DNA from 3 places in the Fodinicurvata halophila genome. Region 1 is predicted to be linked to each of the others. Evidence: predicted binding sites of a transcription regulator. Region 1 holds the regulator's gene; each other region holds the start of a gene.

Region 1 (7,178 bases):
CAAAGAAAACAGAGGTCAGGCGGCGCCCCCGGGTGCGACGGGCAAAGTGCTCCAGCTCGTTCAGCAGTGCGGAACGCCAGCGTGCCTGATCGATGGTCTCGCGCACATGGCTGTTGAAATCGCAATAGGGGCACTTGGACTGGCAAAAGGGCCAGTGAATGTACAGTCCGAAGCCGGCCTGCGAGGCCTCCGCTTTGCTATCGGTTTCCAAGACAGCCATTTCCGTTTGCACCTGTGCCATCACTCCGTTTTGCGCAGCCAGGAGTCCAGATCCCGAAAGGCGCGGGCGCGATGACTGATGGCATGCTTCTCGGCCGGATCCATCTCGCCGAAACTCTCGCTGCGGCCGTCGGGCAGGAACATGGGGTCGTAGCCGAACCCCCGCTCGCCCCGGGGCGGCCAGAGCAGGACGCCATCCACTCGCCCCTCGAAGATCCGTATCTCCTCTCCGGGTCGCGCCAGGGCCAGCGCACAGACGAAATAGGCATGCCGGTCCCGACTCTCGCCAAGTTCGCGGTTCACCCGCTCCATGGCGTGAGAAAAATCCTTGTCCGGCCCCGCCCAGCGGGCCGAGTAGATACCGGGCGCTCCGTCGAGTGCCGGCACCACGAGACCGGAATCATCGGCCAGGGCGGCCAGCCCGGAGGACTCGGCCGCGGTTTCCGCCTTCAAGGCGGCATTCTCGGCAAAGGTGTGACCGGTTTCCTCCGGCTCGGGCAGCTCCAGCGTTCCGGCCGAGACCACCTCGATACCGAAGGGAGTCAGCAGCGCCTCGATCTCCCGGACCTTTCCCGGGTTGTGGCTGGCAATGACCAGGCGTTCGCCGAGCAAAGCCCTGGCTGTCATGCCGCACCCCCCAGTTCGCCCAGGGCGGCGCGCTGAACCTCCGTCAATCGCTGAATGCCGCTTTCGGCCAGCTCCATGAGATGATCGAACGCCTCGCGCGTAAAGGGGACATCCTCGGCCGTGCCCTGGATTTCCACGATTCCGCCGCTCGCCGTCATCACGAAGTTGGCATCGGCACCGGCTTCGGAGTCTTCCGCGTAGTCCAGGTCAAGCACCGGGATCCCGCGAAAGAGCCCGCAGGAGACGGCCGCCACCTCTTCGGACAGCGGGACCTTCTCGACAACACCCAGACGGCGCAGGTGCTCGAAGGCAATGTAGAGCGCCACATAGGCTCCGGTGATGGCCGCCGTGCGCGTTCCTCCATCGGCCTGCAGTACGTCGCAGTCCAGGCGGATCTGACGCTCGCCGAACGCGCTCATGTCGGTCACGGCTCGCAGGCTGCGCCCGATCAGGCGTTGGATCTCCTGGGTCCGGCCGCTCTGACGGCCGCGCGCGGCTTCGCGATCGGTCCGCCCGTCGGTGGCCCGGGGCAACATGCCGTATTCCGCGGTCACCCAGCCGCGTCCGCTGTTGCGCAGCCAGCCCGGCACGCCGGGATCCACGCTGGCCGTGCACAGAACATGGGTGTCCCCGAAGCGAGCCAGGCAGGAGCCCTCGGCATACTTGTTGACATGGGTTTCGAGGGTAATCTCGCGAAGCTGGTCGGTGGACCGGCCACTGGGACGCATGGGCGACCTCCCTATTGCATATGATAGGCAGAACGGGCCGAGGCCCCTGGAGGCATCGGTCTGACAGGACAAACTGCCGTGAAACGGCGCGAACCTAACGCCTGGAAGCAGGGCCGTCCAGTCGCATAGGGGCCGTTGAAACCGCTCACGTCACGGACTAAATGCTCTGCGTGTGATTGGCGAGGGTGAAGTTTGCTCTCGGCCTGCAGTGTTTCTCCGGTATAATCGATCTCATGACCTCCATGTCCAAGCGTCCCTCAAAGTCTTTTGCCGCCCGCCCCGAACTGGGCGCGCTGAACGAGCGTTCGCGTGAAATTCTGCGCATGATCGTCGATGCCTATGTGGAAACCGGCGCCCCTGTGGGCTCGCGCACGCTGTCGCGCAACATGGGTCTGGATCTCTCATCGGCCACGATCCGCAACGTCATGGCCGACCTGGAGGAGCTGGGACTGCTGGTGGCCCCCCACACCTCGGCCGGGCGGCTGCCCACGGAGCAAGGCCTGCGCCTTTATGTGGACGGCCTGCTCGAACACGGCAATCTGGGACAGGACGAACGCGAGATCATCGAGGGACAGTGTGCGGCCTCCGGACGCAGCCTCTCCCAGGTTCTCGAGGAGGCCACCAGCCTGCTCTCGGATCTATCGCACTGCGCCGGGCTCGTGCTTGCCCCGAAGCAGCAGGACGATACCCTCAAGCATATCGAGTTCGTGTCACTCGGCCCGGGGCGGGCCCTTGTGGTGCTTGTCGGCGAGTCAGGAAACGTGGAGAACCGCGTGATCGACGTGCCTGTGGGCCTGCCGCCGTCTTCCCTGGTGGAAGCGTCCAACTTCCTCTCGACTCACCTGCGCGGCCGCACGCTGGAAGATGCCCGACAGATCGTCAACAAGGAGCTGGAGGAGCAGCGTGCGCGCCTGGACGAACTGACTTCGCGCGTGGTCGAGGCCGGACTGGCCACCTGGGCCGACAATTCCAGCGGCGGTGCCCTGATCGTGCGCGGCCAGGCCCAGTTGCTCAGTGACGTTCAGGCTCTCGAGGACTTGGAGCACATCCGGCAGCTGTTCACGGCGCTGGAAAAGAAGGAAGCCCTGCTTCGCCTGCTGGACCTGACCGACGACGCCGAAGGCGTTCAGATCTTCATCGGCGCTGAAAACGAGTTGTTCGGCATGGCCGGATGCTCCATGGTCGTCGCGCCTTACAACAACAGCCGGCAGCAGATCGTGGGGGCCATCGGCGTGATCGGTCCGACACGCATCGACTATGGCCGGATCATACCAATGGTGGACTACACGGCGAAGGTCATCGGTCGCTTGATCGGCTGACCCCTTAAAACGGGCGCCTCGCTCACACAGATAGTCAGTCTGTATCAGTTATTATTCGGAAAGGACTCATGGCAAAACGTCCGCAGCAAACCCAAACGCCCGATTCCTCGACGGAAGAGGAATTCACGGAGGACCAGAACACGATGGACTCGGAGTTCGACCCATCTGCCGTCGCCGAGCAGGAGAGGGATGGCGATGAGGCAACCCCGGACGAAACGGAGGGCGACGAGACCGAAGCCCTGCGCGCGGAGATCGCCTCGCTCAAGGATCAGCTTTTGCGCGCCATGGCCGATGCGGAGAATATCCGCAATCGGGCACGCAAGGAGCGTGACGAGGCCGTCAAGTACGCCGGCGGCGGTCTTGCCAAGGACCTGCTGAGCGTTGCCGACAACCTGCGGCGCGCCCTCGACAGCGTGCCCGCCGGCGCCGCCGAGGAGAACGAGCACCTGAAGAGCCTGATGACCGGCGTGGAGATGACGGAGAAATCCCTGCTGGAGGCCTTCGAGAAGAACCACATCAAGCGCATCGACCCGGTGGGCGAACGCCTGAATCCGCACTATCACGAAGCCATGGTGGAGGTCGAGGATCCCAACTATCCGCCCGGAACGATCTCCCAGGTCCTGGAACCTGGCTATATCCTGCACGACCGCTTGCTGCGCCCGGCGCGCGTGGCCGTCTCCAAGGGCAGCAGCCAGAACGGACCCGGCGGACAGGTAGACACCCAGGCCTGAGGGGCCGGCGGCATCCGCCGGCCCCTCAGGATTCAATCCTGTCCGGGCCGCTCACCCTCCGCTTGGTCGCGGGAGGCGGCCTGGCGCCGGCGTACGCCTTCCCGAAGCCCCAGCCAGCGGAAGAAGAAGTAGACAATGCCCGCCACCAGCATCAGGCCGGTGCCGAAATGCGCAAGCGCGGAACTGTCGAAAACCCGTTCGCCGAACAGGGCCAGCAAGGCCCCGACCACAATATTTACCACCATCAACCAGAGGATCGTCAGATATATGCGATTGTCGGGGAAGGGCGGTCGGTTCCTGTAGAGCATGAACTCATCCTGCCCCTTTCCCCGAAGCGAGACAAGCTGAAGAAGAAAGCCGCTGCGCGCCTTGTAGGCTGGGTCGAAAGCCTTATATATGCGGACGTAAGCGGCATTCGCCGCCTTCTGGTAAGATCAACAGGTTTTTTGGTCCCCCGGACCGGACCTCCAAGGGACTAGGGACGGCGCTTTATGAGGCTGTCTCAGAAGTCTGCTGCGAAAGAGAGGATATAAATGAGCAAAGTTATTGGTATCGACCTCGGAACGACGAACTCCTGTGTCGCCGTAATGGACGGCAAGGACGGACGGGTGATCGAGAATACGGAAGGCACGCGTACCACACCTTCCATGGTGGCTTTCACCGAAGACGGAACATTGGTCGGCCAGCCGGCCAAGCGTCAGGCGGTCACCAATCCGGAAAACACGCTTTTCGCGATCAAGCGACTCATCGGCCGGCGCTATGACGACCCGACCACGAAGAAGGACAAGGACCTGGTTTCCTACCAGATCGTGGAAGGGCCGAACGGCGACGCCTGGGTCCAGGTGAATGGCGAGAAGTACAGCCCGAGCCAGATCTCCGCGCAGATTCTCCAGAAGATGAAGGAGACCGCGGAGAGCCATCTCGGCGAGAAGGTGGAGCAGGCGGTCATTACCGTGCCGGCCTACTTCAACGACTCGCAGCGCCAGGCCACCAAGGACGCCGGTCGCATTGCCGGCCTGGAGGTGCTGCGCATTATTAACGAGCCCACGGCAGCCGCGCTGGCCTATGGGCTGGACAAGAAGACGTCCGGCACCATCGCGGTCTATGACCTGGGCGGCGGCACCTTCGACATCTCGATCCTGGAAATCGGCGACGGCGTCTTCGAGGTGAAGTCGACCAACGGCGACACTTTCCTGGGCGGCGAGGACTTCGACAGCCAGATCATCGAGTACCTGGCCGACGAGTTCAAGAAGGAGCAGGGCATCGACCTGCGCCAGGACAAGCTGGCGCTGCAGCGCCTGAAGGAAGCGGCCGAGAAAGCCAAGATCGAGCTGTCCAGCAGCAGCCAGACGGAAGTGAACCTGCCGTTCATCACGGCCGATTCCTCCGGCCCGAAGCACCTGAACATCAAGCTGTCCCGGGCCAAGCTGGAAGCGCTGGTGGATGACCTGGTCAAGCGCACGATCGGCCCCTGCAAGTCGGCCCTGAAGGACGCCGGTGTCAGCGCCGGCGAGATCGACGAGGTGATCATGGTCGGCGGCATGACCCGCATGCCCAAGATCATCGAGAACGTGAAGAACTTCTTCGGCAAGGAGCCCCACCGCGGCGTCAATCCCGACGAAGTGGTGGCGATCGGTGCCGCCATTCAGGGCGGCGTGCTCCAGGGCGACGTCAAGGACGTGCTGCTGCTCGACGTGACACCGCTGTCGCTGGGTATCGAGACCCTGGGCGGCGTCATGACCAAGCTGATCGAGCGCAACACCACGATTCCGACACGGAAGTCCCAGGTCTTCTCGACGGCCGAGGACAACCAGAACGCCGTGACCATCCGGGTCTTCCAGGGCGAGCGCGAAATGGCCGCGGACAACAAGATGCTGGGTCAGTTCGACCTGGTCGGCATCCCTGCCGCCCCGCGCGGCGTGCCGCAGATCGAAGTAACCTTCGACATCGACGCCAACGGCCTCGTGAACGTCTCGGCCAAGGACAAGGCCACCAACAAGGAGCAGGCCATCCGCATCCAGGCCTCCGGCGGTCTGTCCGAAGAGGACATCGAGCGCATGGTCAAGGAGGCCGAGGAGAATGCCGAGGCCGACAAGAAGAAGCGCGAGCTCATCGACGCCCGCAACAACGCCGAGAGCCTGATCCACACCACGGAGAAGACCCTCAGCGAGAGCGGCGACAAGATCGACGCCACGGCCAAGTCCGAAGTCGAGCAGGCCATCGCCGACCTCAAGGAGGTCAAGGACGGCGAGGACCTCGAGGCCATCAAGGAAAAGACCGAGGCCCTGTCCCAGGCGTCCATGAAGGTCGGTGCGGCACTCTATGACACCGAGGATGGAAGTGGCGCCGCCACGGGTGATGGTGCTACCGGCGAGGAGAGCACCGCGGATTCGAGCTCGGAGGATGACTCGGTGGTCGACGCCGACTTCGAGGAAGTCGACGACGACAAGAAAGGCAAATCCGCGTAATAGCGAAAAAGACCGACGGGGCCGTTTTACGGCCCCGTCGGCTTTTATCCTTCGTCTTTTGAAGAACCGGATCGCCCAAGGGACCGTGCAACCTGAGCCATGGCAAAACGAGATTACTATGAAATCCTGGGCGTCAGCCGCAATGCGGATGACGACGAGATCAAGAGAGCCTACCGCAAACTCGCGATGGAATATCATCCGGACCGCAACCCGGATGACAGCGAGGCCGAAGTCAAGTTCAAGGAAATCAACGAAGCCTATGCGGTCCTGAAGGACAGCGACAGTCGTGCCACATATGATCGTTTCGGTCATGCCGCCTTCGAACAGGGCGGTGGCGGACGACCCGGCGGCGGTGGTGGCCCCGGCGGTTTCGGTTTCGAGGGCTTCGCGGACATCTTCGACGAAATGTTCGGCGACATGATGGGTGGCGGCCGTCGAGGCGGCGGCGCACCCCATGGTGCCGACCTGCGTTTCAATCTCGAGATTGCCCTTGAGGACGCCTTCAACGGCAAGGACACACAGATCAACGTACCCACCTGGGTGGCCTGCGAGAGCTGTGAGGGCAGCGGCGCCCAGCCCGGCTCGAAACCGGTGACCTGTCCGACCTGCGGCAGTCGCGGTCGTGTGCGCATGCAGCAGGGTTTCTTCACCATCGAGCGGGCCTGCCCCAGTTGTCACGGTCAAGGCAAGGTGATCGAGGATCCCTGTGACGACTGCGAAGGCGTGGGGCGCCTGCACAAGGAAAAGACCCTGCAGCTCAACATCCCGCCCGGTGTCGAGGATGGGACGCGAATTCGCCTGGCCAACGAGGGCGAGGCCGGCCTGCGCGGAGCTCCTCCGGGTGACCTCTACATCTTTCTCGCCATCAAGCCGCATCGCTTCTTCCAGCGCGACGGCGCCAATCTGTTCTGTCGCGTACCCGTGCCCATGACTACGGCAGCGCTGGGCGGCGAGATCGAGGTGCCCACCATGAATGGTGGTCGGGCCAAACTGAACATCCCCGCCGGCAGCCAGTCCGGAACCCAGTTCCGCATGAAGGGCAAGGGCATGCCGGTGCTGCGCTCCAACGCCAAGGGCGATCTCTAC
Region 2 (7,178 bases), on a different contig from region 1:
ATCATGTAGGCCAGCACCGGCAGGGCCACCAGCGGCAACCCCATGCCGATGACGCCCTTGACGAAACCGGCCAGCAGCAGGCCACTGAAGCCCACCGCATAGAGCGCAAAGGTATCGGCTGTCAGGGGGTCCATGGTCTCCGGCTGTGTGTCCTGAATTCCGCGCCGCACGAAGCCGGGCGCAAGGGACTGCCAGCATAAGACCTCAGCCGGACGGGGAAAGTCCCTTGCCGCAACCTGTTACCCCGATTTCCGCAGATCAGCCATGTCAGGACTCGAGGCCAAGCCTCTCCTGTGCCCGGGCCAGCACGGCCTCGGCCCCATTCCCCGTATCCAGGCGCGGCCAGGCGATCTCACCGGTCTCGTGGGTCAGTTGGTGTTCCAGAACCGACACGGTCGCATCCGAGCTGTCGTTGCGTCGCCCCTCGATCCGTGCCTCCAGCGTCTCGCGCGGGGCCTCCAGCCAGAGACCCCGGAACGCAGCACCACAGTCTCGTGCAAGTGCCTCCAATTGCCCGCGCTCCTCGGGTTTGGCCCAGACGGCATCGGCAATGACAGACTGTCCAGCCTTCAGCGCCGCCGTCGCCTCGGCAAACAGCGTGTCGTAGACCTTTCGGCTCACGTCGGCACTGTAGGCGTCCTGAGGAAGCCGTGTTTCCGGAGCCACGCCTTGCAGTCGCTTGCGGATCATGTCGCTGCGCAGGTGCAGGGCGCCGGGCGCACGCCCCACCGCGGGCGCCAGGCCTGCCGCCAGCGTGGACTTTCCGGTTCCCGAAAAGCCTCCGACCGCAATCAGCCGCGGTTGATCCGCAGGCTCCAGAAACTGGCGGGCCAGCGCGAAGAAACGCCCGGCAGCATCTGTCAGCCTCTCGGCCTCGGCCTTGTCCTCCTGCGCGTCCACGGCGGCCGCTGTCACCTTTGCCCGTACGGCTGCGCGGATACTCAGCATCAACGGCAGGGCGTCCAGGACCCCCACCTGCCCCACCCGACTGAGGTAGCGATTCATGGCCAGGTTGGCGAAATGCCGGTGATCCCGGTTGACCAGGTCCATCAGCAGATAGGCCAGGTCGTAGACGACATCGATGCCGGCAATACGCTGGCTGAACTCGATACAATCGAAGGGAGTCGCCTGCTCCTGCCAGAGCACCACGTTGCCCAGGTGCAGATCCCCATGGCACTGCCGCACCCAGCCCTCCTCACGGCGTCGGTCCAGCAGCGGCCCGACGCGCTCCAGGGCGGTCCGGCTCCGACGGGTCAGATCTGCCACAGCGTCCGGCGTGAAGCAGGCCGGCATCGCCTTCATGTCCTCGGCATTTTCCTCCACCACGCCTTGCAGGCCCTCGGTCCCGCCGTAGGGCGCGGCGAGGCGCTCGGCCTGCACATGCAGGTCATGGACGCGATCCACCAGGTCGATGATGTGGCGCGGCTCCAGCTCCCCCTGTTCGATCAGGTGATCGAACATCAGGGCCTGGTCGAAACGGCGCATCTCGATGACCCAGTCCAGGGTTTCGCCCGCGCCGTCGAACTCCAGGCCGCCATCTCTGGCCCGGGTTATGGCATGAACACCGAGGTAGATCTGGGGCGCGGTCCGGCGGTTCAGCTCCACTTCCCTGCGGCAAACCTCCTCGCGTGCCTCCAGGCCGGTAAAATCCAGGAAGGAATAGGCCACCGCCCGCTTGATCTTCCAGGCCCGCTCGCCGGCCAGGAAGACGTGGGCCACGTGGGTGGTGACGTGCCGGACCTCGCCGGCAGCCTCCGGGTGGGTGGACGGGTCCTTCAGGAAGGCAATGATCTCTTCCTGTCCGCTTTCGCTGTCGTGCTGATCCGTCATGCTGCCTCTTCCTGTTTATCTTTTGAAAAACGCCGAGACCGCCCCGGCCCTGTCCACCGTGCAATGCACCCCCGCAGGATTGGCAATTACGCCGAGAGGGTTGCAGGGTCTACAAAGACAGTCGGCGAGAATCATAGCAATGCAATCGCCTCCGGGGGGCTCCATGTCAACGCACCTGCAACCTGTCGACGCACTGTCCGTCGCGGCCGCCAACAGGCGGGGCATCTTCTGGATGCTGTTCGCGGTCTTCCTGTTCGTCAGCATGGATGCCATCGCGAAGACCCTGTCCCAGAGTTATGACATCGCCCAGATCGTCTGGGCCCGCTATACATTCCACGTCCTGATCATGGTGGCCTTGCTGAACCTGCGCCTGCCGGCCCTGTTGCGCACGCGCCGCCTGCCCCTGCAGCTGTTCCGCTCGCTGATGCTGCTGGTGACCACCAGCCTGTTCTTCCTGGGCATTTCGCATATCCCGCTGGCCGAGGCCGCTGCGGTGATGCTGGCCGTGCCCTTGATCGTGACCGCGCTGTCCATGCCCCTGCTGGGCGAACCGGTGGGCATTCGCCGCTGGACGGGCGTGCTGCTGGGCTTCATCGGCGCACTGATCATCATCCGCCCCGGCAGCGACCTTTTTGATCCGGCCACCCTCTATGTCCTGGCAGCGGCCTGCACCAATGGCCTCTATCACATCAACACGCGCCAGCTGAGCCAGAGCGAATCGCCCATGACCACGCTGACCTACAGCGCGCTCATCGGCATGATCGTCATGTTCTTCGTGGTCCCCTTCTTCTGGACCACGCCGGATCTCTGGGGCTGGATCGGCCTGGTCTCCATCGGGGCCATCGGCGGTGCCAGCCACTTCTGCATCATCAAGGCCTACCAGGCGGCGCCGGCCGCCGTGGTGGCGCCCTTCAACTACTCGAACATGATCTGGGCCACATTCTACGGTTTCCTGCTGTTCGGCGACCTGCCCGACGGGTTCACGCTCCTCGGTGCGGTCATCCTGATCGCCAGCGGCCTCTATGTTTTCTACCGCGAACAGAAGAAACAGGCACAGAGCCGATAACTTCCTGAAAACGCCCTGTTCTATTTTTTCACAAGGCTCTTGAAAAAGGGTCGGGGTGGTCGTAAATGAAGCCTGCCTTAGCACTCGCTTAAAAGGAGTGCTAACAGCATCCCCTCAACACGTCAGTCTCTATTGGGAGGACGATTAATGAAATTCAGGCCGCTTCATGACCGCGTGGTGGTTCGGCGCATCGAGGAAGACGAGCGCACCGCCGGCGGCATCATCATTCCGGATACCGCCAAGGAAAAGCCGATGCAGGGCGAAGTCGTCGCCGTCGGCCCGGGTGCCCGTAACGACAAGGGCGAGCTGATCGCGCTCGACCTCAAGGAAGGTGACCGGATCATCTTCGGCAAGTGGTCGGGAACCGAGGTCAAGATCAACGGCGAAGAGCTGCTGATCATGAAGGAATCCGACATCATGGGCATTCTCGAGGGCAAGAAAGCCTCGAAGAAGGCCGCTTAACACAAGGGACGACAAGACATGTCTGCCAAGGAAGTCAAATTTTCACAGGATGCACGCCAGCGCCTGCTGCGCGGCGTCGATATCCTGGCCGATGCGGTCAAGGTGACGCTCGGCCCCAAGGGCCGCAACGTGGTCCTCGACAAGTCCTTCGGCGCGCCGCGCATCACCAAGGACGGTGTGACGGTGGCCAAGGAAATCGAACTGTCCGACAAGTTCGAGAACATGGGCGCCCAGATGGTGCGCGAAGTGGCCACCAAGACCAACGACATGGCCGGCGATGGCACCACCACGGCGACCGTCCTGGCGCAATCCATCGTGCGCGAGGGCTCCAAGGCCGTGGCCGCGGGCCTGAACCCCATGGATCTGAAGCGCGGGATCGAGCTGGCCGTTGACGCCGTGGTCGCCGACCTGCGCAAACGCTCGCGCGATATCAGCCAGAATTCCGAGATCGCCCAGGTGGGCACCATCTCGGCCAACGGCGACAAGGAAATCGGCGAGATGCTGGCCAAGGCCATGCAGAAGGTCGGCAACGAGGGCGTGATCACGGTCGAGGAGGCCAAGTCGCTCGAGACCGAACTCGAGGTCGTCGAGGGCATGCAGTTCGACCGCGGCTATCTCTCCCCGTACTTCGTCACCGACGGCGACAAGATGCGCGTCGAGCTTGAGGACCCCTACGTGCTGATCTTCGAGAAGAAGCTGGGCAATCTGCAAGCCCTCCTGCCTGTGCTCGAGTCGGTCGTCCAGTCCAGCCGTCCGCTGCTGATCATTGCCGAGGATGTCGAGGGCGAGGCCCTGGCCACCCTGGTGGTCAACAAGCTGCGCGGTGGCCTCAAGGTCGCGGCCGTCAAGGCCCCCGGCTTCGGTGATCGCCGCAAGGCCATGCTGCAGGATATCGCGGTCCTCACCAACGGCACCGCCATCTCCGAAGACCTGGGCATCAAGCTGGAGAACGTGACCCTCGACATGCTGGGCCGCGCCAAGAAGGTGACCATCACGAAGGAAGAGACCACCATCGTCGATGGAGCGGGCAAGAAGAAGGACATCGAAGCCCGCGTGAACCAGATCAAGGGCCAGATCGAGGAGACCTCCTCGGACTACGACCGCGAGAAGCTGCAGGAGCGCCTGGCGAAGCTGGCCGGCGGTGTTGCCGTGATCCGCGTCGGCGGGTCCACGGAAACCGAAGTGAAAGAGAAGAAGGACCGTGTCGACGACGCCCTGCACGCCACGCGCGCAGCCGTCGAGGAAGGCATCCTGCCGGGCGGCGGTGTCGCCCTGCTGCACTCGATTGCCGCGCTCGACAAGGTGAAGCCGATCAACAACGACCAGAAGGTCGGCGTGGACATCATCCGCCGGGCCCTCCAGGCCCCGGTGCGTCAGATCGCCCAGAACGCCGGACTGGATGGCGCCGTTGTCGCCGGCAAGCTGGCCGAGCACAAGGACTACAACTGGGGCTTCGATGCCTACACCGGCGAATACACCGACATGGTGAAGGCCGGCATCATCGACCCGACCAAGGTCGTGCGTACGGCCCTGCAGGACGCCGCTTCCATCGCCGGTCTGCTGATCACAACCGAAGCCATGGTTGCCGAGAAGCCGGAGAGCAGGAAGTCTGCGGCGGGCGCCGGTGCCGGAATGGGTGACATGGACTTCTGATCCACGTCCTCATTGACTTGGCAGAAAAGCTTCGGGCCGGCATGGAAACATGCCGGCCCTTTGCTTTGCCATTGGCACTTGTCCCTCAGAGACCCAATATCCGGGGAGATGACAACATTCCATCGAGGAAAGGCAAGGAAGCGGCATGACTGCGGAAAAGCAACGATCCAGCATTGATGTTTCACACCTGACCCCCGAGCAGCGGGAGGTCACGCAGAACGAGGGAACCGAACGCCCCTTCAGCGGCGCATTGCACGATGAAAAGCGGGCCGGCACATACAGTTGCATCGTCTGCGGCACGCCCCTCTTCTCATCCACGCACAAGTTCGACAGCGGCACCGGCTGGCCCTCCTTCTGGCAGCCGATCGTGGAAGATGCCGTGGGAACCAGGGAGGATCGCAAGCTCTGGATGAGCCGCACGGAAACACACTGTGGAAACTGTGGCGCACATCAGGGGCATGTCTTTCCCGACGGACCGGAACCGACGGGCCTGCGCTATTGCATCAATTCAGCGGCGCTGGATTTCGTGCCGGAAGACAAGGACGAGTGAATCAGACCATGGCAGCCACGGACCGGCATCCGGACACCTATCCGACCAGCGCTCTGGTAACAGGGGCCGGCCAGCGGCTCGGGCAGGCCATGGCCCTGGAACTGGCAGCCCATGGCTACCGTGTGGCCCTGCACTACAACACATCTCAGGCCGCCGCCGAGGAGACGGCGCAGATTATCACCGACAGCGGCGGCGAAGCTGTTATCTTTCAGGCTGACCTGTCCCAGGAAGAAGACACGGAAAACCTGGCAGAGGCCGTGCTGGAGCAGCTTGGTCCCCTTGGCGTGCTGGTCAATAACGCCGCCACCTTCGTGCGCGATGAATGGGACGATACCACCCGGCAGAGCTGGGACCTGCACATGGAGCCCAACCTGCGCGCACCCTACGTCCTCGGCCAGGCCCTGGGGCGTGCTCTGCCACAGGATCGGGGAGGGCTGATCCTCAACATGCTGGACCAGCGGGTCTGGAACCTGACGCCGCACTTCATCAGCTACACGCTGAGCAAGAGCGGCTTGTGGACCCTGACACGGACGCTCGCTCTGGCCCTCGCCCCGCGCATCCGGGTTAACGCCATTGGCCCCGGACCGACCCTTCCCAGCCCGAATCAGACCCGAGAACAGTTCAACGCCCAGGTCGGGAAGGTCCCCCTTAGACGGGGCCCCGACATGGATGAACTGCGCAACACCTTGAGCTATCTTCTCAAAGCGCGTTCCGTGACCGGCCAGATGATCGCGCTGGATGGCGGACAGCACCTTGGATGGGGGCAAGTGAACTGACTTTGGGGATTGACTCTTCGAAAGTTTTACACATCGCCCGGAAAAACTCGGGGCTACCCCCCTTTTCCTCAAATTTCTTTACATATTACTGTTTTATGAAGATTGACATTGAAAAATGTATTAAACAACAGACACTTAAACTGTTGCCCAAAAATTGGGCAGTCTATAGAAAAGCTTGATTCTGCTGGGCCCCGGCTTTGACAAGACGAAGATAACCACAGAGTTATCCACAGAAACCGTGGAAAGTCTTCCAAGGCCCAGAGATTCCGCGTGATTCGCACAGGCGGACCTCGGGGTGGCTTGCAAGTGGAGGAAGATACCCTTGGAAACGTTCCGCTGACAGTCAGGCACAAAGCTGCGATTTTCTGAGAATGGCAAAGGCAAAAGGCAACCGACGAATCAAGGATCCCTCGGCCGGCGGGAAACGGGCTCCGCGGTTCCACGATGACACCCCGGACTCGCTGGAATTCCATGGCGCGATTCCCGGTCTGGCCGAGGCGGCAGAAGGCTTCGAGGCAGAGGGCCCGACGCATTCCGAGACCTCCCTGGCCCAGGGTGTGGGCGTTCTGGAAAAGGCGGTGAAAACGCTGCCGGAAAGTCCCGGCGTCTATCGCATGCTGAATCGCCGCAACGACGTGCTCTATGTCGGAAAGGCGAAGAACCTGCGCAAGCGCGTTTACAGCTACACCCAGATCTCCAAGCAACCCCGTCGTCTGCAGCGGATGATTGCGGAAACCTGTGGCCTCGAGATCGTGCGCACCAACAGCGAAGTCGAGGCCTTGCTGCTGGAAAGCAATCTCATCAAGCGCTTCATGCCGCGCTACAACGTGCTGCTGCGCGA
Region 3 (7,178 bases), on a different contig from region 1:
TTGCAGCCCAGGAGATTCACTTTGTTGCCGGCTACAAGAGAGACGACTATGTTGCCCATTCTATTGCCAGAAACATCCATGTCGCCGATGATTTTGAGTATGGCACAGCCAATGGCGAAGCCCTGTCCAATGACTGGGCTCTGGTGGAGCTGGTGAACGAAATCCCACTCAAGCCGCTTTCCGTCCATGAGTTTGCGCGTGAGGGCGAAAAGCTGAAGCTCCCGGAGGGAGCCAGCATACTGCGCGCCGGTTACAGCCAGGATCGTGCCCATCTTCTCGCAGCGCACAGCGGCTGCTCGGTTGAAGGCACAGCTGAAAGTGGACGGATTCTTCTGCATGATTGCGACGCAACCCGCGGGGATTCCGGTTCCGCCTTGTTGCTGAAAACTCAGGATGGGGATTACAGGATCCTCGGAGTCAGCGTTGCGGTTCGCACATACGGCGCGCAGGATTATGGTGTCGCCGTTCCCTCAGTGAATTTTCGTGAACAACTGAGCACGCGAAACCTGATTCCCTGAAATCTAGTCAAAAGGTGCTTTGTGACTGCGCAACAACCTCCCCAATCGAACCTCCCCAACACAAACCGTCTAATTCAGGTCATGTCGCAGTTGCGCGATCCACTACATGGATGTCCCTGGGATATTCAGCAGACCTTCGAGTCTATTGCACCCTATACGCTCGAAGAGACCTATGAAGTAATCGCCGCCATCGAGGACCGGAACATGACGGCACTCAAAGAGGAATTGGGGGATTTGCTGTTCCAGGTGATTTTCCATGCCCGGATGGCAGAGGAAGCCGGGCTGTTCGCGTTCGAGGACGTGGCCGGTGTCATTGCCGACAAGATGATCTCTCGTCATCCACATGTCTTCGGCGATGACACCGGGATGACAGTCGAAGCACAACGCGAGAGTTGGGAGGACCTGAAAGCCGCTGAGCGGAAGGAAAAAGGCCAGTTGGAGTTGTTCGACGATATTCCCAGGGCCCTTCCCGCCCTCGTGCGTGCCCGCAAGGTGCAGTCCCGTGCAGCGCGGACAGGCTTTGATTGGTCTGAACTCACACCTGTTCTGGATAAAATAACAGAGGAATTAGAAGAGCTTAGGCATGAACTCTCATACGATTCTCCAAGAGAGTACATTGAGGAAGAAACCGGTGACCTGCTGTTCGCCGTCGTCAATCTCGCGCGGCACCTGAAGGTCGATCCGGAGAGTGCGCTCAATCGAACCACAAACAAGTTCCAGAAGCGTTTCTTTCGCATGGCCGAACTGCTCGAAGCGCGCGGAGCCGATATGCAGGAGAGCTCACTCGAAATCATGGAAGAGGCCTGGCAGGATGCCAAGAAGCCTTGTTCGTCCTCATTCGATTGAATCGGAAGATTAAGCTTATAATGGAAGGCCCTGAATGTATTCGAGATATGATACCCGAAACCTGATTGCTTTCATTACGGGCGCCACAGCCGGCATTGGTGCAGCCATCGCCAGGCGTCTGGTGGCGGAAGGCGCGAAAGTCGTAATCACCGGCCGGCGAGAGGATCGATTGCAGGCTCTCAAGGAAGAGCTTGGCGAGCAGGCCTGTGCCCTGCCCCTCGACGTGCAGGACGAAACATCGATCAGAACAGCTGTCGAGTCCCTGCCCGCTGCATTCTCGGATATCAACCTGCTGATCAACAATGCCGGTCTCGCACAAGGGGGAGAACTTTCCCAAGATGCCGAGCTGGAAAACTGGCGCACCATGATCGACACCAACGTCACCGGTCTGCTCCAGATTACCCATGCACTGCTGCCCGGCATGACCGAACGAAACGAAGGACATATTATCAACATCGGTTCGGTGGCCGGTAACTACCCGGCGCCGCGCGGCAATGTCTATGCGGCCACCAAGGCGTTCGCCAATCACTTTTCCCTGACCCTGCGAGCGGACCTGGGAGGCACCGACCTGCGCGTGACCTCGATCGAGCCGGGAATGGTGGAAACGGAATTCTCGAAGGTGCGGTACAAGGGCGACGAGGAAAAGGCACGTGGCGTTTATGAGGGCCTGAAGGTCTTGAGTTCAGAAGATATCGCGGAAGCAGTCTTCTGGGCGTCAACCCTGCCGCCACACATGAACATCAACCGTATCGAAGTCATGCCCACGGCCCAGTCTTTCAATTCCTTTGCCCTCTATCCTTCCGAGGACTGATCACGGTGTCTGTCAGGTAGCGAGCAGTCTGTTCTTCACCGCTTTCCAGCTAGCCGCATCCGGTGCGAGCAGCAAGGGGCCCGGCTCGCAACTGCCGACGTCATAGTCCTGGCCTTCCGGTAGGTGGCGCGCCTGTCCCCCGAGTTCGCGATAGATCAGCACACCCGGCGCATGATCCCACGGCTTCGTGCGCGTGAAGAGAGAGAAACTGCTCTCGCCACTAACCAATCTGAGATATTCATGCCCGGAACAGCGCAGACTCTTCAGCGTGCGCAAATTTCGACGGTTTCTCTCGAAGCGTCGAACCAGCTCGGGATTGCCATAGGTTCCGAAATGCAGTGTGCCGCAAAGGTCCTGATTGCTGGCCGCAGATTGCAGCTGACAGAGACGCTTCCCGTTCCTCCAACTCCCCTGCCCGGCTTCCGCATGCAGCATGACATCCTGTACAGGCGCATAAATCCATGCCGCCCGCAGGCTTCGCCGTTCTGCCAAGGCTATCATGATGGCGAAGCAATCATTGCCGGCCGCAAAGTTCGCGGTGCCATCCACGGGATCGATGATCCAGACCGGTTTTTCGCCTCTCAGTTCCTCCAGCCCCTCGGGAACATCCTCGGAGGATTCTTCCCCCACCACGACCGAACCGGGCCAGAGAGTTCTGAGTTTCTCTGACAAGAAGGTTTCGACATCCAAATCTGCAACGGTAACGAGTTCGCCTCTGAGCTTTTCCCGGACGTCGCCCTTCTCCAGGCGCCGGAATCGTGGGAGCACGAACTCCGCGGCAGCTTGACGAACAAGTTCCGCAACTCTTTCCGGATCGAAGGCTGGCATGATCAGGGTTGGTACACTGGATGTCTCAGAAAGCAGCAGAGCCGCAGGATAACTCCCGCGGCTCCGCAAAAATACCTGGCATGTACGGGTGGGTCTTAGAAACCCATACCCATATCGCCCATGCCACCCATTCCGCCGCCGCCGGCAGCGGCTCCACCGCCGCTTTCCTTCTGATCCGGCTTCTCGGCGATCATGGCTTCCGTGGTTACCATAAGGCCCGCAACGGAGGCAGCGTCCTGCAGGGCTGTACGCACGACCTTGGTCGGGTCGATGATGCCGGCTTTCACCAGGTCGGTGTACTCACCCTTGTAGGCATCGAAGCCCCAGTTCTGGTCCTTGCTTTCCAGCAGCTTACCGGCCACGACAGCGCCATCGACGCCGGCGTTCTCGGCAATCTGGCGCACCGGTCCCTGGAGCGCCCTGCGGACAATGTCCACACCAACCTTCTGGTCTTCATTGGCCACCTTGAGCTTTTCAAGTGCCTTGGTGGAGTGGAGAAGCGCAACGCCACCGCCTGGAACGATGCCTTCCTCGACGGCTGCGCGCGTGGCGTGCAGGGCGTCGTCGACGCGGTCCTTCTTCTCCTTCACCTCGGTTTCCGTGGCACCGCCGACGCGGATGACGGCAACACCGCCGGCCAGCTTCGCCAGCCGCTCCTGCAGCTTCTCACGGTCGTAGTCCGAGGAAGTCTCCTCGATCTGGCCCTTGATCTGGTTCACGCGGGCTTCGATCTGCTTCTTCTTGCCCTGTCCCTCAACGATGGTGGTCTCGTCCTTGGTGATGGACACACGCTTGGTGCTGCCCAGCATGTCGAGGGTCACGTTCTCCAGCTTGATGCCCAGATCCTCGGAAACCACCTGGCCATCGGTCAGGACCGCGATGTCCTCAAGCATGGCCTTGCGGCGATCACCAAAGCCGGGGGCCTTGACGGCCGCGACCTTGAGGCCGCCGCGCAGCTTGTTGACCACCAGGGTGGCCAGAGCCTCGCCCTCGACATCCTCGGCAATGATCAGCAGCGGACGGCTGGACTGCACCACCGACTCGAGGATCGGCAGGAGGGCCTGCAGGTTGGAGAGCTTCTTCTCTAGAATGAGAATGTAGGGGTTCTCCAGTTCGCAGAGCATCTTTTCGGAGTTGGTGACGAAGTACGGGGAGAGATAGCCGCGGTCGAACTGCATGCCCTCGACGACCTCGAGTTCGGTCTCGAGCGACTTGGCCTCCTCGACCGTGATTACACCCTCGTTACCGACCTTCTGCATGGCTTCGGCGATCATCTCGCCGATTTCCTTGTCGCCATTGGCCGAAATCGTGCCAACCTGAGCAATCTCGCTGGAAGCGGAGATCTTGTTGGACTGTTTGCGCAGGCTCGCGACAACAGCCTTCACGGCCTCGTCGATGCCGCGCTTCAGGTCCATGGGGTTCAGGCCCGCAGCGACGGCCTTGGAGCCCTCGCGCAGAATGGTCTGCGCCAGCACGGTCGCCGTGGTGGTTCCGTCACCAGCCGTGTCATTGGTCTTGCTGGCCACCTCACGCACAAGCTGTGCGCCCATGTTCTCGAACTTGTCGGACAGTTCGATTTCCTTGGCCACCGTCACACCGTCCTTGGTGCTGCGCGGCGAACCGAAGGACTTGTCGAGAACCACGTTGCGACCCTTGGGACCCAACGTCACCTTGACCGCATCGGCCAGGGTATCGACACCACGCATCATGCGCTGGCGTGCATCGCCGCCGAACTTCAAATCTTTGGCTGCCATACTCGGTTACTCCTTGAAACTTTGTTGGGACTGGTTTGCTTCCGGAAGAGGTTCGGACGATCCGGTGATCAGCCCAGAACCCCCATGATGTCGTTCTCGCGCATGATCAGCACTTCCTTGCCATCGACCTTGACCTCCGTGCCGGACCACTTGCCGTAGAGCACGGTGTCACCAGTCTTGACATCAGGCGCGACGACCTTGCCGTCATCGCCACGGGCACCAGGGCCGACCGCGACAACCTTGCCCTGCATGGGCTTTTCCTTTGCCGTATCGGGAATAATGATTCCGCCAACGGTCGTTTCCTCGGTGTCCAACGGCTCAACAACGACGCGGTCATGCAGTGGCCGAAATTTCATTTGTTTTCTCCTCGCTAAGGACTGTGGTGACGACGGTATGTTTCATGAAAGGATTAAGCACTCATCCGCGTAGAGTGCTAACAAGGCCGACATACTAGCTCTCGCCCTAGATGAGTCAACCATCGCAAAGGTCATTGGGCATTGGCTCTCAGTCTGTGTAAGCCTTCAGGCGTGCGGCGTTCGCCGGATCCATGGACACGCGGATATGTGCCTTGCTGTCATCGTCATGACGGGAAACAACCCGCCCGTGCTCGTAGCACCAGGCCAAGGTTGCGCCATCCTTCAGATCTATGGCGAGAGATAGGAGTTCATCTCTCTCACGCAACCTCTGCTCAATGATTTCCTGAAGAAAATTCAAACCTTCTCCGGTTTCAGCCGAAACCAGGGCCTGTCCCGGCGCCCGGTCGGCCAGGTTGCGCCAGCTCTTGAGGGAGTCTTCGTCCAACAGATCGATCTTGTTCAGGACCTCGATGATCGGCTTGGACTCCGGCGCTTCTTCGCCCGTAACTCCGAGGTCGTGGAGAACCTGAAGGACTGACTGCTTGTGGAGTTCCGTCTCGGGATGCGAGATATCGCGAACATGCAAGATGATGTCAGCTTCCACCACCTCTTCCAGGGTGGCACGGAACGCCGCAACCAGATCCGTCGGCAAATCCGTGATGAAACCCACGGTGTCCGAGAGAATGGCATTCATCCCCGATGGCAACCGGATATTCCGCATGGTCGGATCCAGCGTGGCAAAAAGCTGGTCCTCCACTTTGACATTCGCCGAGGACAACCGGTTGAACAGCGTCGACTTTCCGGCATTCGTATAACCGGCCAAGGCAATGACTGGATGAGGCACACGCTGCCGGGCGGTGCGGTGCAAAGACCGCGTACGCCGAACTTGCTTCAGGGCTTTCTTGAGGCGAATGATCTGATCGTCCAGCATGCGTCGGTCGAGTTCGATCTGGCGTTCGCCGGGCCCGCCCATGAAGCCGGCACCACCACGCTGGCGTTCCAGGTGCGTCCAGGAACGCACGAGGCGTGAACGCTGATAGTTCAAGGCCGCAAGTTGAACCTGGAGGCGTCCTTCCTTGGTACGGGCACGTGCACCGAAGATCTCGAGAATCAGACCTGTCCGGTCGATAACCTTGCAATTCAGCTCGCGTTCCAGATTGCGTTGCTGGACAGGGGTAAGAGCTGAATCGACTATGACAACGACCGCCCCGGTTTCCTGAACGAGGCTGCGCAGGCGTTCGATCACGCCCATTCCGATGAGGGTTCCCGGTCTCACCTTGTCCAGCCGGACAACTTCTGAATGGGCAACCTGAAGATTGATGGCAGCGGCAAGCCCGACGGCTTCCTCAAGCCGGGCTTCGGCATGGCTGTGCGCCACGCCAGGCTTTTTCTCGACCGCATGGATGACGAGGCAAACCTCGCCCTCCACAGTCCTGCCGCTACCGGCCGTTTTCGTTTCTTCTGGAGGATTTTCCGTCAAGTAGGGACCCGTTAAGCCTCCTCACCGCCTTCCTCAGTCTCCTTCTCGGAAGGCTCGAAAAGCTGAAGAGGACCACTTGGCATGATCGTTGATATAGCGTGCTTATAGACAAGCTGGGAATGCGCATCGCGACGCAGCAGTACACAGAAGTTGTCGAACCAGGTAACGATCCCCTGCAGTTTCACGCCATTTACCAAGAATACTGTGACCGGAATCTTGTTCTTGCGGATGCTGTTCAGAAAAACATCCTGCACATTCTGGGATTTCTCGCCGGCCATTGGTTCCCCCTTTCCTTTAAGTCAGTTCATTATGATTCACGGGGTTTGCTGCTTATCTCTTACAGCACTGTAAGCGCACCGTTTACCAGATAATGATCTATCGCGATATGGCAGAAAGACCTCCGGAAAAAGCCGCACAATTTCTAGATAGTGATTTATCGCAGCAGAGCCAATAGAGAGCGACGATCACAGACATAAAAGCGTGGCACGACCTCTTCGAATTCCTGCTGGCCTGGAGGTTCCGCGCGCAGCAGGACCGGGACGCAGCCGGCGTTTTGCGCACAGATCAGATCGATATCGGTATCAC

The links. Region 1 encodes HrcA, which represses chaperone genes, less so after heat shock. Its sites were predicted from a motif close to GTTAGCACTCNCCNNNGGNGAGTGCTAAC; they were not measured.
Region 2: groES (co-chaperone GroES) is a predicted target of HrcA. The motif match lies at 2,973-3,001, and genes of this name have one in related genera.
Region 3: groES (co-chaperone GroES) is a predicted target of HrcA. The motif match lies at 5,167-5,195, and genes of this name have one in related genera.

Annotation. Positions count from the first base shown of each region.
Region 1 covers NZ_JBHSCW010000007.1:45,947-53,124, reverse strand. Annotated here, with positions in the region: gene hemW (radical SAM family heme chaperone HemW) at 1-211, opposite strand, end outside; gene rdgB (RdgB/HAM1 family non-canonical purine NTP pyrophosphatase) at 241-846, opposite strand; gene rph (ribonuclease PH) at 843-1,574, opposite strand; gene hrcA (heat-inducible transcriptional repressor HrcA) at 1,817-2,893, shown strand; gene grpE (nucleotide exchange factor GrpE) at 2,962-3,624, shown strand; gene ACFOW6_RS12490 (hypothetical protein) at 3,657-3,932, opposite strand; gene dnaK (molecular chaperone DnaK) at 4,158-6,092, shown strand; gene dnaJ (molecular chaperone DnaJ) at 6,192-7,178, shown strand, end outside.
Region 2 covers NZ_JBHSCW010000008.1:84,806-91,983, forward strand. Annotated here, with positions in the region: gene ACFOW6_RS14360 (sulfite exporter TauE/SafE family protein) at 1-134, opposite strand, end outside; gene ACFOW6_RS14365 (bifunctional aminoglycoside phosphotransferase/ATP-binding protein) at 268-1,830, opposite strand; gene ACFOW6_RS14370 (DMT family transporter) at 1,994-2,896, shown strand; gene groES (co-chaperone GroES) at 3,044-3,358, shown strand; gene groL (chaperonin GroEL) at 3,377-5,011, shown strand; gene msrB (peptide-methionine (R)-S-oxide reductase MsrB) at 5,157-5,561, shown strand; gene ACFOW6_RS14390 (SDR family oxidoreductase) at 5,570-6,337, shown strand; gene uvrC (excinuclease ABC subunit UvrC) at 6,709-7,178, shown strand, end outside.
Region 3 covers NZ_JBHSCW010000003.1:583,174-590,351, forward strand. Annotated here, with positions in the region: gene ACFOW6_RS07535 (trypsin-like serine peptidase) at 1-518, shown strand, start outside; gene mazG (nucleoside triphosphate pyrophosphohydrolase) at 540-1,364, shown strand; gene ACFOW6_RS07545 (SDR family NAD(P)-dependent oxidoreductase) at 1,399-2,175, shown strand; gene ACFOW6_RS07550 (inositol monophosphatase family protein) at 2,188-3,003, opposite strand; gene groL (chaperonin GroEL) at 3,099-4,757, opposite strand; gene groES (co-chaperone GroES) at 4,826-5,113, opposite strand; gene hflX (GTPase HflX) at 5,262-6,491, opposite strand; gene ACFOW6_RS07570 (hypothetical protein) at 6,414-6,608, shown strand; gene hfq (RNA chaperone Hfq) at 6,605-6,871, opposite strand; gene ACFOW6_RS07580 (HAD family hydrolase) at 7,027-7,178, opposite strand, start outside.